3 regions of the Aquamicrobium sp. YD-1-mutant5 genome follow, and region 1 is predicted to be linked to each of the others. Evidence: riboswitches for the same ligand, from Rfam matches in the RefSeq annotation. Region 1 holds a riboswitch; each other region holds the start of a gene.

Region 1 (5,324 bases):
TGCCCGGCCCGAACGCGCGTGGCTTCCGAAAAGCCGCGCGCGTCGCCACCCTATGTTCAACCAACCCGGAGGTATCAATTGAGTGAAGCGATCAGAGAGGTGCTGGACTGGCTGAAAAGCCGGCCTGACATCCACAGCCTGAGGGCCGCGGTGTGCGACCTGAACGGCATCATGCGCGGCAAGCGCATCCCCGTCGATCAGGCTGCCAAGGCACTGGAAGGCAAGTTGCGCATGCCCTACTCGGTGTGCGGCGTCGACGTCTGGGGCGAGGACATCGTCGGCAACAAGCTGGTCTTCTCGACCGGTGACGCCGATGGCATCTGCCAGTGGACCGGTCGCGGCATCCTGCCGATGGACTGGACCGCCCATCCCACTGCGCTCATTCCGCTCTGGCTGTCGGATGAAAGCGGCGCGCCCTTCCTTGGTGATCCGCGCCGGGCGCTGGCCCGCATTCTCGACCGCTACAAGGCGCTGAAGCTGACGCCGGTCGTCGCCACCGAGCTGGAGTTTTATCTGGTCGACCCGAAGCCTGCCCGCCCGCGCGGGCCGGTCTCGCCGATCACCGGCCGCCGGCTCGATTCCGACGCGGCCCTTTCCATCGATGAGATCGACGACTTCGAAGGTTTCCTGCACGAAGTCTACGAGGCCTGCCGCCTGCAGGACATTCCCGTCGACTCGGCCATTGCCGAGAACGGGGTCGGCCAGTTCGAGATCAACCTCAACCATGTTCCCGACGCACTGCGCGCCGCCGACGACGCCATACTCTTCAAGCGCACAGTCAAGGGCATCGCGCGCAAGCACGGCTTCATCGCCTCCTTCATGGCGAAGCCCTATGGCAAGCGCTCCGGCAGCGGGTTTCATGTCCATTTCAGCCTGCTCGACGAAGACGGCAACAACGTCTTCGATGACGGCACGCCGCGCGGCTCCGACATATTGCGCCATGCGGTGGGCGGGCAACTCGCCGCCATGGCGGAAAGCACGCTGGTGTTTGCCCCGCACTTCAATTCGTTCCGCCGCCTGCGTCCGAACTCGCATGCGCCAACCGCCGTTGCCTGGGGCTATGAGAACCGCATGGTGGCGATCCGCATCCCCGGCGGTCCAAATGCAGCGCGCCGCATCGAGCATCGCGTGGCCGGGGCCGATGCAAATCCATATCTTGTGCTGGCTGCCATATTGGGGGCCGCGCTCATCGGCATCGAGAAGCAGCTGAACCCCGGGGAACCGGCGACAACCGATGTTTACGAACGCGACATGACCAAGCTGCCGCCCGACTGGGCCTCGGCGATTGCCAGCTTCGAAAACGGAAACCTCGTCGCGGAGATATTTCCGGACGCGCTGCGCGGCTCTCTCGTCGCGTGCAAAAAGCAGGAACTGGAGACCTTCGCCCTGAGGGTCAACAATTTCGAATTCGAGACCTATCTGGAAGCGATCTGATACCAGCCGGCGGCGGATCAATTTCCGCCGCCGCATCTTCCTGTGGTTATACCCGTGTTTCTCGCCGGCAGGGAGTTCCGGACGGCATCAAAATGCGTCAGGAATGCCCCGTTTGCCCGGTCTGGCAAAAAAACTTCCGATGAAGACGTTGTGCACAGGCAGCCTTTGGATTGTGGGCATAAGATAAATTCATCCATCAAATTCAAAATCAACCTGTTGACACCAGAACGGCTCCTGATACTAAATGTAGCCATCATGGTTCCTTTCAGCGCCAATATGGATCTGGAGGGCTAAGAGGGAAGTCGGTGCCCTTGCGAGGAAATCCGACGCTGCCCCCGCAACTGTAAACGGTGAGTCGTTGTCCCTTTTCGTGTCACTGGTGCGTTTCAGGCACCGGGAAGGCCGGACAGCGACGATGAGCCGTGAGCCAGGAGACCTGCCGTGATACTGCACGAAACTCGGGCGGGGTGTCCCGGAGGTGCGCTTGCCCACGTGGCCTGAGCCACGCCATCGGGCATGCGTTGCCGTCAGCTCCCCCGTCCACAGCGCCACGGGGATAAGATGCCGGCGACCACTGCACTCCAGACGAACGGGACCGATGCGGTTCCACCTTCCATAGAAAACGAAGCCCGGACCCCGACGGAGCCCGGCTACCGCATCATCCGCCGCAACGGATCGGTCACGCCCTTCGATCCGACCAAGATCACCGTCGCGCTGACCAAGGCGTTCCTGGCTGTCGAGGGCTCGGTGGCGGCCGGCTCGCGCCGCGTGCACGACGTGGTCAAGGACCTGACCGAGCAGGTCGTGGGCAACCTCACCCGGCGCATCGGCGAAGGCCGCACCTTCCATATCGAAGACGTGCAGGATCAGGTGGAACTGGCACTGATGCGCTCGGAACACCACAAGGTCGCGCGCGCCTATGTTCTCTATCGCGAAGAGCGCGCCCGCGAACGTGCGGCCGCCAAAGCCGCCGCTCCTGAATCCGCCGCGCCGTCGCTCCACGTCACCCGCGCCACCGGCGAAAAGGTTGCGCTGGACGAGGGCCGTTTCCGCCGCATCGTCGAGGAAGCCTGCGAAGGGCTGGAGGCTGTCTCCCCGCAGCCGATCCTCAACGAGGCGCTGCGCAATCTCTATGACGGCATCACCGAGGATGAACTGTCGCTGGCGCCGATCCTTGCCGCGCGCACGCTGGTCGAGACCGAGCCCAACTACAGCTTCGTTTCCGCCCGCCTGCTGCTCGACCGGCTTCGCCGCGAAGCGCTGAGCTTCGTCACCGGCCGCTCCGAGCAGGCCACTCAGGCCGACATGGCCGAGCGCTATGCCACCTATTTCCCGGAATTCATCCGCACCGGCATCGAGGCGGACCTGATCGATCCCGAACTCGGGCGCTTCGACCTCAAGCGCATCGGCGCTGCCCTCAAGGCCGAACGCGACCTGCATTTCCAGTATCTGGGCCTGCAAACGCTTTACGACCGCTATTTCCTGCACACCAAGGGCAAACGCTTCGAGCTGCCGCAGGCGTTCTTCATGCGCGTCGCCATGGGCCTCGCCGCCCGTGAGATCGACCGCGAGGCGCGCGCCATCGAATTCTACAACCTGTTGTCGTCCTTCGACTTCATGTGCTCGACGCCGACCCTGTTCAACTCGGGTACGCTCAGGCCGCAGCTTTCGTCCTGCTTCCTGACCACCATCGGCGACGACCTCGACGCCATCTTCAAGGGCGTGAAGGACAATGCGCTGCTCGCCAAATATTCCGGCGGCCTAGGCAATGACTGGACGCCGGTTCGTGGCCTCGGCGCCCACATCAAGGGCACCAACGGCGAGAGCCAGGGCGTGGTGCCGTTCCTGAAGGTGGCCAACGACACCGCCATCGCCGTCAATCAGGGCGGCAAGCGCAAGGGCGCGGTCTGCGCCTATCTGGAAACATGGCATGTCGACATCGAGGAATTCCTCGACCTGCGCAAGAACACCGGCGACGACCGCCGCCGCACCCATGACATGAACACGGCCAACTGGGTGCCGGACCTGTTCATGGAGCGCGTCGAGGCCGACGGCGAGTGGACGCTGTTCTCGCCCGACGAGGTTCCCGACCTGCACGACCTTTACGGCACAGCCTTCCGTAACGCCTATGAAGCCTATGAGGCCAAGGCCGCGGCCGGCGAACTGCGCGTCTGGCGCAAGATCCGCGCGCTCGACCTGTGGCGCAAGATGCTGACCATGCTGTTCGAGACCGGGCATCCGTGGGTCACGTTCAAGGATCCGTGCAACATCCGTTCGCCGCAGGGCCATGTCGGTGTGGTGCACTCCTCCAACCTGTGCACGGAAATTACCCTCAACACGTCGAAGGACGAGGTTGCTGTGTGCAATCTGGGTTCGATCAACCTTGCCAATCACGTGTCCGAGCAGGGTCTCGACCTCGACCGCCTCGCCCGGACCGTGGGCACGGCGATGCGCATGCTCGACAACGTCATCGACATCAACTTCTACACCATCCCCGAAGCGCGCGCCTCGAACCTGCGCCACCGCCCCGTCGGCCTTGGCCTGATGGGCTTCCAGGACGCGCTGCAGGCGATGCGCATTCCTTATGCTTCGGAAGGGGCTGTCGAATTCGCCGACCGCTCGATGGAAGCGATCAGCTACCACGCGATCTCCGCTTCGGTGGATCTCGCCGCCGAGCGCGGCCGCTATCCGAGCTTCGAGGGCTCGCTGTGGTCGAAGGGCATCCTGCCGATCGACTCCATCAGGTTGCTGGAAGAAGCGCGCCCCGGCGTGGACATGGACTCCACCTTCACCCTCGACTGGGCGAGCCTGCGCGAGCGGGTGAAGGAAACCGGCATGCGCAACTCCAACACCATGGCAATCGCACCGACGGCGACCATCTCCAACATCTGCGGCGTGGCGCAGTCGATCGAGCCCGCCTACCAGAACCTGTTCGTCAAATCGAACATGTCGGGCGACTTCACCGTGGTGAACGCACAGCTCGTCCATGACCTCAAGGCGCGTGGCCTGTGGGACGAGGTGATGGTCTCCGATATGAAGTATTTCGACGGATCGGTGGGCCAGATCGACCGCATCCCCGACGATCTCAAGGCACTCTACGCAACCGCCTTCGAGATCGACTCTTCGTGGCTGATCGAGGCGGCCTCCCGCCGCCAGAAGTGGATCGACCAGGCCCAGTCGCTCAACCTCTACATCGCCAATCCGAGCGGCAAGAAGCTGGACGAGCTTTACCGCTTCGCATGGAAGAAGGGTCTCAAGACCACCTACTACCTGCGTTCGCGCTCGGCCACCCATGTCGAGAAGTCGACGCTCAAGGGCACCGACGGCAAGCTCAACGCCGTTTCGCCGGCCAGCATGGCGGCCGCGGAAGCCGCGACGCCGATCGTGGTCGACCCCAGCGCGGCATGGGGCAAGGCCTGCGCCATCGACGACCCCGACTGCGAAGCCTGCCAGTAAGCAGGCCCCTGCCCTCCCCGGTCGGGGAGGGCAAAGCCGACAGGATGGGATGGGGTGATGTGACACCCCATCCTGTGCCTCACCATTCATGCGATCCCGACCGGCACATGCCGATACCTGAAGCGTCAGGAATGGGGTGCGCCAAGCCTTTCCGGAGAAATAAGATGCTCGACTGGTCCGAACCCAAAAACAACCCTTCCATCCCGCTTCCGGGCAAGGATGCGCCTGCCGGCGACGCCACCGGACTTGGCGAGATCGAGCGGGGTGCGGCGCGCGTCACCGTCGATGAAAAGCGCATGATCAATGCGCGCGCCGACGTGAACCAGCTTCTGCCGCTGAAATACCGCTGGGCGTGGGAAAAGTATCTCGCCGGCTGCAACAATCACTGGATGCCGACCGAGGTCTCCATGCAGGCCGACATCGCGCTGTGGAAA
Region 2 (5,324 bases), on a different contig from region 1:
CGAGTTCGGGTAGCACGGCGTGCATGGCGAGATCGGCGGGCGCAAGGCCGCGCTGGCCGCTTTCCCAAGCCTCGCGTTTTGTCGTGGCGACGACCACCTGAAACACCGGAATGCCGGTGCGGTCGAACAGCGTTTCCGCACCCGGTTCGGCACCTGAAGCGAAGGCCGTGGCGGTGACGATGGCTGCTGGTTGCAGAGCCGCGATTGCCTCTTCGACAAAGCCGAGAGAGGCTGCGTCTTTCAGGCTGGAGACGAAGACAGGCACTGCCGCGATGCCGGTGCGGCGCAGTTCCGTCGTCAGCGCATCGATGGGGGCGATGTCGTTCGCCAGCAGCATGGAACGGTAGAACAGGATCGGCACGACGGATGCAGATTTGTCGTCCGCCAGCAGCGGTGTTTCGACAACGCCTGTTCCGGGTTCGTAATAGCCGGCCCGCGGCACCGGCGTGGGAGCCGCAGCATCGGCCTCATGGCCGGCCAGCCTTGCCAGACGGCGCACCAGCGCCTGCATGTTGGCCGGGCCGCCTTCGCGGAAATAGCCCAGCAGCAGGGAAAGTTCCTCGCTGGGCAGGGTGGAGGCCTGCGCCAGCCGCTCGTCCTCGTCGCGGCATTCGCCGGGCAGCAGTGCCAGCCTGATGCCTTTGGCGCGGGCGATGGCGGCAAGCTGGTCGCAGCCATAGCGCCACCAGTCATAGCCGCCCAGAAGACGTACCAGAATGACCTTTGCGTGGCTGGCGACGCTGTCCACCCACAGATCGACCGACATGGGGTGGCGCAGGTCGCGCAGGGCCGCCAGCCGCATCGAGGGCAGGCGATCCGCGTCGGCTTTCCACGCGGAGGCCAGGGCGGCCAGATCGCTGTCGGTAAAGGACAGCGCCACCACCTCGCCTGGCGTCTGGCGCAGGTCGACCGGCTCGATGACGTCATCGAGCGAGGCGGAGGTGGTGGTCAGGATATGCATGGTTCAATCCTGATGAGCGGCGCGCCTGCCGTGTTCAGCCCGCCAGTATCTTCTCGATCGCCGGCTGGTCGAGACCTTTCAGGCCGATGACGACCAGCTGCGAACGGCGCTCGTCCTGCGCCGTCCAGGCGCGATCATAATAATGATTGACGCGCGCACCAACAGCCTGAACCAGCAGGCGCATCGGCTTGCCCGCAACGTCCACGAAACCCTTGACGCGCAGCACGTCCTGCTGCTCGGCAGCGATGGCGATGCGGCGGGCGAGGTCCTCGGGATCGGTGACAGCAGCGATGTCGACGATAAAGGTGTCGAAATCGTCGTGCTCGTGATCGCCGACGCCGTCATGATGCGACTTGCGGTTTTCGATGTCGTCCTCGACGGCGAGACCGAGGCCGAGCAGGATTGAAGGATCGACCTTGCCGTGCTCGGACGGAACCACCTTCACCGCCGGCCCGATATGGGCATCGACGATCCTGCGGGCGCGCCCGGCGGCGGCTTCATCGAGCAGATCGTTCTTGGAGAGGATGATGAGGTCTGCGCAGGCGACCTGATCCTCAAAGACCTCCTCGATCGGGTCGTCATGGTCGAGCGACTCGTCTTCTGCGCGCTGGGCGGCAAGCGCGTCCATGTCGGAGGCAACCTTGCCCTCGGCAAGGGCCGGGCCATCGACCACGGCAATGACGCCGTCGACGGTGACGCGGCTTTTCACGCTCGGCCACTGGAATGCCTGCACCAGCGGCTTCGGCAAAGCGAGGCCGGAGGTTTCGATCAGGATGTGGTCGACCTTAGGCGTGCGCGACAGGATCTGGTCGAGCGCCGGCACGAAATCGTCGGCAACCGTGCAGCAGATGCAGCCATTGGCCAGTTCGACGATGTTTTCCTCGGGGCAGGTGTCGATGCCGCAGCCTTTCAGGATTTCGCCATCGACGCCGACATCGCCGAATTCGTTGACGATGAGGGCGAGCCGCTTGCCTGCGGATTGTTCGAGCAGGTTGCGGATCAGCGTGGTCTTGCCGGCGCCGAGGAAGCCGGTGACGACGGTGCAGGGCACGCGGGTGGCGTTTGCGGTCATGATTGGTCCTTCAGAAGGGTCAGGGGAGGAATGCGCGCGACAAGGCCGCGCTTGAGTGAGTCTGGGCGGCCGCGCCACGGAATTTTTCCGTCTTCGGCGTTGGCCAGCTGACACGCGCCGATCACCAGATCGGCGCCGCTGTCCTCGGCGAGGTCGCCGAAGACATAGCTCCAGGCCCCGTCGTGCAGGATGGAGGCGCTGAGGCGGCGCTTGCAGTTGCCGAGGCATTCCACCGTGCGCACCTCGACTGGCTGGCCGGCGGCGGCGCGGCGCGTGTTTTCGGCCAGCTTCTCACCGGCGCGCGGATGCGTATCCGAGCCGCTGGCGTCGCGACAGGAAATGCAGACGATGATCGTGGTGTCGCTGGTCCGGTTGCCGGACTGGCCGGTTTCGCAGGCGGCGGGATTGCTGTCCAAAATACGCTCCTTGCCCGGGACACCCGCCAGGCTTGCGGCTTTTCTCGTACAGACGGCAGGTCTCCTGGCTTGCGGGTCATCGCCCTGATGCCGCCTTCCCGGGGATAACCCAGTGGCTGCCGGCAAGGGCTCGTCGCTTACAGTTGCGGGCACAGCCGCGGAGTCGGGAAAAATCCCTCACCGCGTTCCCTCTTAGCTCCCCTTCTTTGAAAGAGGAGACCGTCGCGGGGATTTAGGCTTGGGCGGGTCGCACTGTCAACGCGCGGCGATGGCGGACAGCGCAGGTCCGAGGCTGCCGGCCGGGGTGATTTCCATGCGATCGAGTTGCAGCCACTGGCGCATCTGGTCCAGCTCTTCGCAAAGTGCGGCTGCGGTTTCGGGCGGTGCGTCGGGTTCGGCATAGGCGGCATGGACGCGCAGAATGCCGGCGGGTCGGTCCGCTTTCAGATCGACGCGTGCGACAATCCTGTCGCCCAGCAAAAAGGGCAGGACATAATAGCCATATTGCCGCTTTTCGGCCGGCGTGTAGATCTCGATCCGGTAGCGGAAGCCGAACAGGCTTTCGGTGCGGTCCCGCTCGAACACCAGCGGGTCGAAAGGGGCGAGCAGGGTGCGGGCCTCGATCCTGCGCGGCAGACGCGCGTCGCGGTGCAGATAGGCTTGCCTGCTCCATCCTTTGACGGTGACGGGAATCAATTCCCCTTCCTCGACAAGATCAGCGATGAGCGGTGCGGTCTCGGTCGCGGCAAGTCGAAAGTAATCGCGCAGGCAGGCGGCGGTGGCGATGCCATGGGCGCGCGCGGAAATGCGCAGCAATTCGCGCTGGGCATCCGCCGGAGAGGGAACCGGCAGGTCGAGGACTGCCCGGGGCAGAACGCGTTCCGGCAGATCGTAGACCCGCTCGAACCCGCGCCTGTGGGCGGTGGTGATTCTTCCCGCCCAGAACAGCCACTCAAAGGCCATCTTTGCCTCGCTCCAGCCCCACCAGCCGCCGGAGCCCTTGTGGCCGTCCATGTCGGAGGCGGCGAGCGGGCCGCGCGTTTCAACTTCGCGAAATATCTCCGCGATGAAATCCGCGCGCTCGCGGCCGAACCTGGCCAGTCCGCGATACATCTCCTCGCCGCGCTCTGCCCTTTCCATGCGCCATCGCAACAGCGGATAGGTCTCCAGCGGCAGCAGCGAGGCCTCATGCGCCCAGTATTCGAAAAGCTGGCGCTTCGCTCCCGGACGGGCCGCGTCGTCGAGCAGCGAAAGCGGGTAGGGGCCAAGCCGCGAATAAAGCGGCATATAGTGCGCCCGCACCACGGCGCTGACCGAGTCGATCTGGAAAAGTGCGGTGCGGGAAACGACACGGGAGACGTGTCGGCGGTCGGGTGCACTTTTTGCGCGAGGCGCGCCGAAGCCCTGCGCGGCCAGCGCAATGCGACGTGCAAGGGCGGGGGAAATGGTTTCCTTCATATGATCCAAGCCTATCTGGAGTCATGGTTTACAGCAGCCCGATTCCTGCACGCTACCAGCTAAACCCCGGGAATACTGTCAGGACTAAAAGTGGAGTAAAAAGTGAAGGAAATCAAAGATGATCAGTTTTGTCGCAGATAGTGTGCAGTGCAGCGTTTTGAACAAGGTTTGACTTGCTTCGGCCATCCGCCTGCGCTAACCCTCGCCGCGTTGCAGCATGGGGCCGAAGAGGTTCCAGGGCAAATCTGTCACGCTTCCGTAACAGGGCCGGCTGCGCTAGTCTCAGGCGGATCCGCCGCCAACGGAAAGTTGCAGCATGAACGAGTTGCTAAGTTCGTATCTGCCGATCGTCATCTTTATCGGCGTGGCACTGGTGATCGCACTGGCGCTGATCGTGGCTCCCTTCCTGGTGGCCTATCGCGACCCCGATCCTGAAAAGCTGTCGGCCTACGAGTGCGGTTTCAACTCGTTCGACGATGCCCGCATGAAGTTCGACATCCGCTTCTATCTGGTGTCGATCCTGTTCATCATCTTCGATCTGGAGGTGGCGTTCCTGTTCCCGTGGGCGGTTTCGTTCGGCGATATCGGCATGCTCGGATTCTGGTCGATGATGGTGTTCCTTGGCGTTCTCACCATCGGCTTCATATATGAGTGGAAGAAAGGGGCGCTGGAATGGGATTGATCAGCGATTCCGGCACGCTCGTCGCGCCGCAGCCTAAGGGTATCCTCGATCCGCGTACCGGAAAGCCGGTCGGTTCGGATGATCCTTTCTTCATCGGCATCAACGACGAGCTGGCCGACAAGGGCTTTCTCGTCACTTCGACCGAGGCGCTCATCACATGGGCGCGCACCGGCTCGCTGATGTACATGACCTTCGGTCTGGCCTGCTGCGCGGTGGAGATGATCCACACCGCCATGCCGCATTACGACAGCGAGCGCTTCGGCGTCGCGCCGCGCGCTTCGCCGCGCCAGTCCGACATCATGATCGTGGCCGGTACGCTGACCAACAAGATGGCCCCGGCGCTGCGCAAGGTCTACGACCAGATGCCGGAACCGCGCTATGTGATCTCCATGGGCTCCTGCGCCAATGGCGGCGGCTACTATCACTATTCCTATTCGGTGGTTCGCGGCTGCGACCGCATCGTGCCGGTCGATATCTACATACCGGGCTGCCCGCCCACAGCCGAGGCGCTGCTCTACGGCATTCTTCTCCTGCAGAAGAAGATCCGGCGCACGGGTACGATCGAGCGGTGATGAAATATGAGTGAAGCACTCACAGAGCTTGCCGCCCACATCGCATCGAGGGGTGGTGTCGAGGTCCTGCACAGCGAGCTTGCCTATGGCGAGCTGACGATCACCGTTGCGCCGGCAGATATCGTGAAGATTTCGCGTTTCCTGCGCGATGACGAATCCTGCG
Region 3 (5,324 bases), on a different contig from region 1:
CTCGCGCAGCCCCATGGAGACGTTGGAGCGCGAAATGCCGAGCCCGTCCACGATCTGATCTGCGCAGAGAGGTCCAGGCGACACATAGAGCAGCGCGTAGATCTGGCCGACCGTGCGGTTGATGCCCCAGCGGCTGCCCATCTCGCCGAAGTGCAGTACGAAAGACTGTATGAGTGGCGGAAGGTTCATGATTGACCAATTTTCAGAAATTTCTGAAAATTCAGTACGTCCCGCCACGCCGGAAGTCACTTGGGCACCATGTCGCACCCGTACACGTACAAAAGGAAATCTGTGCGAACGTCAGGGAAAGCTGGCCGCAACCAGCTTCAGAAGCCGATCGTTTCCTCGAACCGGTCCCAGGAACGATACATTTCGTATCGCCCAACCCCGCGGATCGGCACATGGCCGTAATAGGGTGAAAGCTGCAGCTCGGCCGCGATCTCGCCCTTGCCGGCGATCGCACCCGTATAGATGGCCGATGCCAGCCCGGTGCGGTTCGCACCATGGTCGCAATGCACCAGAAGCGGCTTTTCCGCGTCGCGCATCAGGGCGGCAAGTTCGGCAGACTTTTCGACAGGCAGGCCCTTCGAAGAGGACATCGGGAAATCGATGATCCTGATGCCACGGCCCTCCGCCGCCGCGCGCGCTGCCAGCGCTTCGGCATCGGGGGTCTCGTTGCGCAGGTTGATGATGGTGCGGATCCGGTAGCGGTCCGCATAGGCCGCGACGTCGTCCCCGTCCGGTTGTCCGGAGCGGTAGAATTCGCCCGGTATCACCTCATGGAAGTTGCCGAGCAATTGCTGCACGCCCATATGAGCGCCCATCAACAGCGGGGCGCCGAGCAATACGGCGGCGAATACCCATATACGTCGCAATGCAGACTTCCCCGCCTTTGATCCCGGCTACTCCTGACAGCGAATTGCGACAGGAACAAGAATGCGCCGTACGGCCATTGCCGCAGGCTCAGTTGCGGCCGGTCAGGCGGGTGAAATGGCCCATCTTGCGGCCGGGACGCGCCTCTGCCTTTCCATAGAGATGGACAAGGACGTCCGGTTCCGCCACGAGTTCAGGCACGCGCGCGACATCGTCGCCGATCAGGTTCTCCATCACGCAGGCGCTGTGATGGCGCGTGTCGCCCAGCGGCAACCCGGCAATGGCCCTGATGTGCTGTTCGAACTGCGAAACGACGCAGGCGGCTTCGGTCCAGTGGCCTGAATTGTGCACCCGCGGCGCGATCTCGTTGACCAGCACCGACCCGTCGTCCAGCACGAAGAACTCCACGCCGATGACGCCCACATAGCCGAGCGCTTCGAGTATCGAGGCGGCTGCCGCCCGCGCAACGTCGGCGGTAGTGTCGGGAACGGCGGCAGGCACGGTGGAGGTGTGCAGGATGCCGTCGCGATGGACGTTGCGCGCCGGCGCATAGGTCTCCACCCTGCCGTCCGCGCCCCGCGCACCGATCACCGAAATCTCGCACCCGAAGGAAATGAGCCCTTCGAGGATCAGCGGCACCGACCCCATCGCCTCGAAGACGCCGGAATAGCTGCCGCTTTCCATATGGCGAAACACGCGCTGGCCCTTGCCGTCATAGCCCATGCGGCGCGTCTTCAGCACGCCGTTGCCGCCGAAGCTGTGCAGGGCGGACGCAAGGTCCGCGTCGCTGTCGACGGCAAGGAAGGGGGCCGTGTCGATACCGATGCCGTTGAGGAACTGCTTTTCGCTCAGCCGGTCCTGCGACACCTCCAGCGCGCGGGGCGGCGGCAGCACGGGCACGCGCCCGGCGAGCCTCTCGGCGGCCTCCACCGGCACATTCTCGAACTCATAGGTTATGACATCGCTGATTGCGGCCAGTTCGGCCAGCCCGGCCGGATCGTCATAGGCGGCCACGATCTGCCGGTTCGCCACCTGCGCGGCCGGGCAATCGGCCTGCGGCTCCAGCACCGCGATGCGGTAACCGAGGCGGGCGGCGGCCATGGCCAGCATGCGGCCAAGCTGGCCGCCGCCGACGATGCCGATTGTCGATCCGGGCGCCAGCATCACGCGTCGTCCTTCGGCTCGAGGGCAACCTTGTCGGTCTGCGCGGCGCGCCAGGCTTCCAGCCGCCCGGCCAGCGCATCGTCGGTGAGTGCCAGCACGGCAGCGGCCAGAAGTGCCGCATTGACCGCGCCGGCCTTGCCGATGGCCAGCGTGCCGACCGGAATGCCGGCCGGCATCTGCACGATCGACAACAGCGAATCCTGTCCGGACAGCGCCTTCGATTCCACCGGCACGCCAAACACGGGCAGCGACGTCATCGCCGCCGTCATGCCCGGCAGATGCGCGGCCCCGCCGGCACCGGCCACCACCACCTTGTAACCGGCAGCCTTCGCGCCGTGGGCAAAGTCATAGAGACGTTGCGGCGTGCGATGCGCGGAAACGATGAGGCTTTTGTGGGACACACCAAGCTCGGCGAGCGTTTCGGCGGCGTGGCGCATGGTCGCCCAGTCAGACTGGCTGCCCATGATGATGGCGACATCGGCTTGTCGGTCGGTCAATGGCCTGCTCCCGTCAGCTAAAGCGGCGACGTAGCGGAATTTTCGCCCCCCCGCAAGGACGAGAAGTGCGGCGGGCACTGCTGATCCCGTCCTGTCCGAATTGACACGCCGTGCCAGCGATGCTTAGCGTCGCAACCGGAACTGGTTCCGATTACGGATGAAAAGGGAACACGGTCTGCCGCATTGCCGGCAAAGCCGCGACTGCCCCCGCAACTGTAGCCGCCGAGCCTCCCCCGATATGCCACTGGATCTTGACGCTCCGGGAAGGCGGCGGGAGGCAATGACGCGGAAGTCAGGAGACCTGCCGGTTCCGGTCACCCATGTCTGATCTCGGGGTGAGATCGGGCGCGGCCGTCCGCAGCGGTGACACGAAACGTGTTGCCGCGTGCCGGTACGGCCGGGGGTGCAGACTGCACCTCCCCTGCCTGCCAGTTCCCGGTGAAAGGCTGTTTTTCCGGGCGCACCCGTGCCCGGCAGGGGGAAATGACGATGAGAACAACGATTCTGGCGGCCAGCATCTGCTCGCTGACGCTTACCGGTACTGTCCGGGCGCAGGATGAAGGTCTGCAGGCCGGCGATTCATCGAGCTGAAGACGATTTCGGTAACCGCCAACCGCACCCCGACCCAAAAGAACAAGGTCGGCTCGAAGGTGGAGCGGATCACGCAGGCGGAAATCGGGGCGAAATCCCGTCCGGTCCTCAGCGACTATCTGAACCTGCTGCCCGGCGTTTCGGTTGCCAGAAATGGCGGCCTCGGCGGCACAACCGGCCTTTTCGTGCGCGGACTTGGCTCCGGCTACGTCAAGACGCTCTACAATGGCATCGACATTTCCGATCCAACCGGCACACAGGTGCTGACGCATTACCAGTATCTTCTCACCGGCGGCATCAGCAATGTGGACGTTCTGAAGGGCTCCCAGAGCACCCTCTACGGTTCCAGTGCCATAGCCGGTCTGGTGAACATCTCGACACTCGGCCAACCGGACAGCGGCATTCACCATACGGTTGAGGCCGAGGGCGGTTCTTTCGGCACCGTGCGCGGCCGCTACGGATTTGCGGCTGCGAACGAAGGATCGGGATTCGCAGGCAACATCTCGGGACTGCACACCGACGGCATCTCGGCCCTGGCAGACGGCCGGGAGCGGGATGGCCTCGACAGTCTGAATATCGACCTAACCGCCGAACACAGGATCAACGAAGCCTTTTCGGTCTTCGGCTCGATCCTTCACCTCAATTCCAAGGCCGAGTTCGATGGCACAGGCCCTGACGATCCCGACAGCTATGAGCAGGCGAGGATGACCGGAGGCCGGTTCGGCCTCAATTTCGATCTCATGGACGGCAGGCTGAAGAACACCGTCTCCGCTCAAGGTTTCAAATCGGACCGTGAAAGCGTGTGGGGTGGTTCCCCCAGTTCCTTCATCGGCACGCGGCAGAAGATCGACTATCAGGGATCGTTCGAGGCGACGGAACGAGTTCTCCTGCAATATGGCCTCGACCATGAAAAACAGGAAGCCGACGATGCCGGCGGCGGCAGCCCGCTGGGCAAGTTCGACCTCACCAGCGTGTGGGCTCAGGCGGTTCTCGAACCCATGAATGATCTGGTGCTCACCGCTGGACTTCGCCATGACGAGCATTCCGAATTCGGCGGCCACACCACCTATCGCGGCACGGCGTCCTACCTGTTTGCCACCACAGGAACCCGCCTTCATTCATCTTATGGAACAGGTTTTCGCGCGCCCAGCCTATATGAACTGTATGCGCCGGCAAGCCAGTGGGGCCCAATTGGCAATTCGGGGCTTCAACCGGAAACCAGCAAAAGCTTCGATATTGGAATCGAACAATCACTGCTTGAAGGCAAGCTGCTTGCCGATCTCACCTATTTCAGAATTGACGTTGATAACCTGATTACATTTGGCTCAGGTTATGAGCAAACTCCCGGCACCACGCGCTCGAAAGGTGTCGAAGCTTCCTTCACCTACGCCGCCACCGGCTGGCTCGACCTCGGCGGGTCCTACACCTACACGGATTCGCGCAAGGCGGACGGCACCCATAACGTCCGTATTCCGCGACATGCCGTTGTCCTTTCGGCCGAAGCCCGGCCCGCCGAAAAATGGACCATTGGCGCAGACGTGAAATTCGTCGCGGATGTCGTGGACGGCGGCGCAAAGCTGGATGATTATGTGCTGCTCAACGCCAAAGTCGCCTACCAACTCACCGAGTCCACGCAGATCTACCTTCGGGGTGAAAACCTGCTCAACGAGAACTACCAGACCGTGAAAGACTACGGCACACCCGGCATCGCTGCCTTCGCCGGAATCAAGGCGAAGTTCTAAAGCAGTTCCAGCAAAAGTGCGCAGCGGTTTTGCGTCCGGAACTGCGTGAAAACAAGGAGATAGAGCATTGGAAGTGATCCCTTTTTCACCGGAAATGCTCTAGTGCCAGGAGGCAACCGCCGAAAGCATTCCCCTTTGCGCGCCACTTTTGCGGCATGGCGCGCAAATCTGCTGATGGCATTTGCCTTGGGTCTTTCCGTGATGCCGACCCTTGCGCAGGATACCGCGCCCCACCGCGTCGTCTCCCTGAACCTGTGTACCGACCAGCTCGCCATGCTGATTGCAGGCGAAGGGCAGCTTCATTCGGTCTCCGTGCTGGCCAGCGACCCGCGCAGCTCGGCGATGGCGCGGCAGGCCGAAGCCTTCGCGATCAATCACGCGCTTGCCGAGGAAATCTTCCTCATGCAACCCGACCTCGTTCTCGCCGGCACCTTCTCCTCGCGCGCCACCGTCGGGC

The links. Region 1 has a riboswitch for cobalamin ahead of AC5XE7_RS13245 (ribonucleoside-diphosphate reductase subunit alpha). Riboswitches for the same ligand answer to the same signal wherever they lie in the genome.
Region 2: another riboswitch for cobalamin. It lies ahead of AC5XE7_RS00115 (DUF1636 family protein); the one in region 1 lies ahead of AC5XE7_RS13245 (ribonucleoside-diphosphate reductase subunit alpha).
Region 3: another riboswitch for cobalamin. It lies ahead of AC5XE7_RS05845 (TonB-dependent receptor plug domain-containing protein); the one in region 1 lies ahead of AC5XE7_RS13245 (ribonucleoside-diphosphate reductase subunit alpha).

The regions. Positions count from the first base shown of each region.
Region 1 covers NZ_JCAKKP010000008.1:114,676-119,999, forward strand. The annotation lists gene AC5XE7_RS13240 (glutamine synthetase family protein) at 79-1,434, shown strand; cobalamin riboswitch at 1,674-1,892, shown strand; gene AC5XE7_RS13245 (ribonucleoside-diphosphate reductase subunit alpha) at 1,996-4,890, shown strand; gene AC5XE7_RS13250 (ribonucleotide-diphosphate reductase subunit beta) at 5,055-5,324, shown strand, end outside.
Region 2 covers NZ_JCAKKP010000001.1:21,080-26,403, forward strand. The annotation lists gene cobN (cobaltochelatase subunit CobN) at 1-961, opposite strand, end outside; gene cobW (cobalamin biosynthesis protein CobW) at 996-2,033, opposite strand; gene AC5XE7_RS00115 (DUF1636 family protein) at 2,030-2,449, opposite strand; cobalamin riboswitch at 2,487-2,688, opposite strand; gene AC5XE7_RS00120 (winged helix-turn-helix domain-containing protein) at 2,705-3,907, opposite strand; gene AC5XE7_RS00125 (NADH-quinone oxidoreductase subunit A) at 4,224-4,589, shown strand; gene AC5XE7_RS00130 (NuoB/complex I 20 kDa subunit family protein) at 4,580-5,161, shown strand; gene AC5XE7_RS00135 (NADH-quinone oxidoreductase subunit C) at 5,168-5,324, shown strand, end outside.
Region 3 covers NZ_JCAKKP010000003.1:295,147-300,470, forward strand. The annotation lists gene AC5XE7_RS05825 (GbsR/MarR family transcriptional regulator) at 1-189, opposite strand, end outside; gene AC5XE7_RS05830 (fused DSP-PTPase phosphatase/NAD kinase-like protein) at 327-824, opposite strand; gene AC5XE7_RS05835 (5-(carboxyamino)imidazole ribonucleotide synthase) at 964-2,040, opposite strand; gene purE (5-(carboxyamino)imidazole ribonucleotide mutase) at 2,037-2,534, opposite strand; cobalamin riboswitch at 2,660-2,857, shown strand; gene AC5XE7_RS05845 (TonB-dependent receptor plug domain-containing protein) at 3,131-4,867, shown strand; gene AC5XE7_RS05850 (ABC transporter substrate-binding protein) at 5,003-5,324, shown strand, end outside.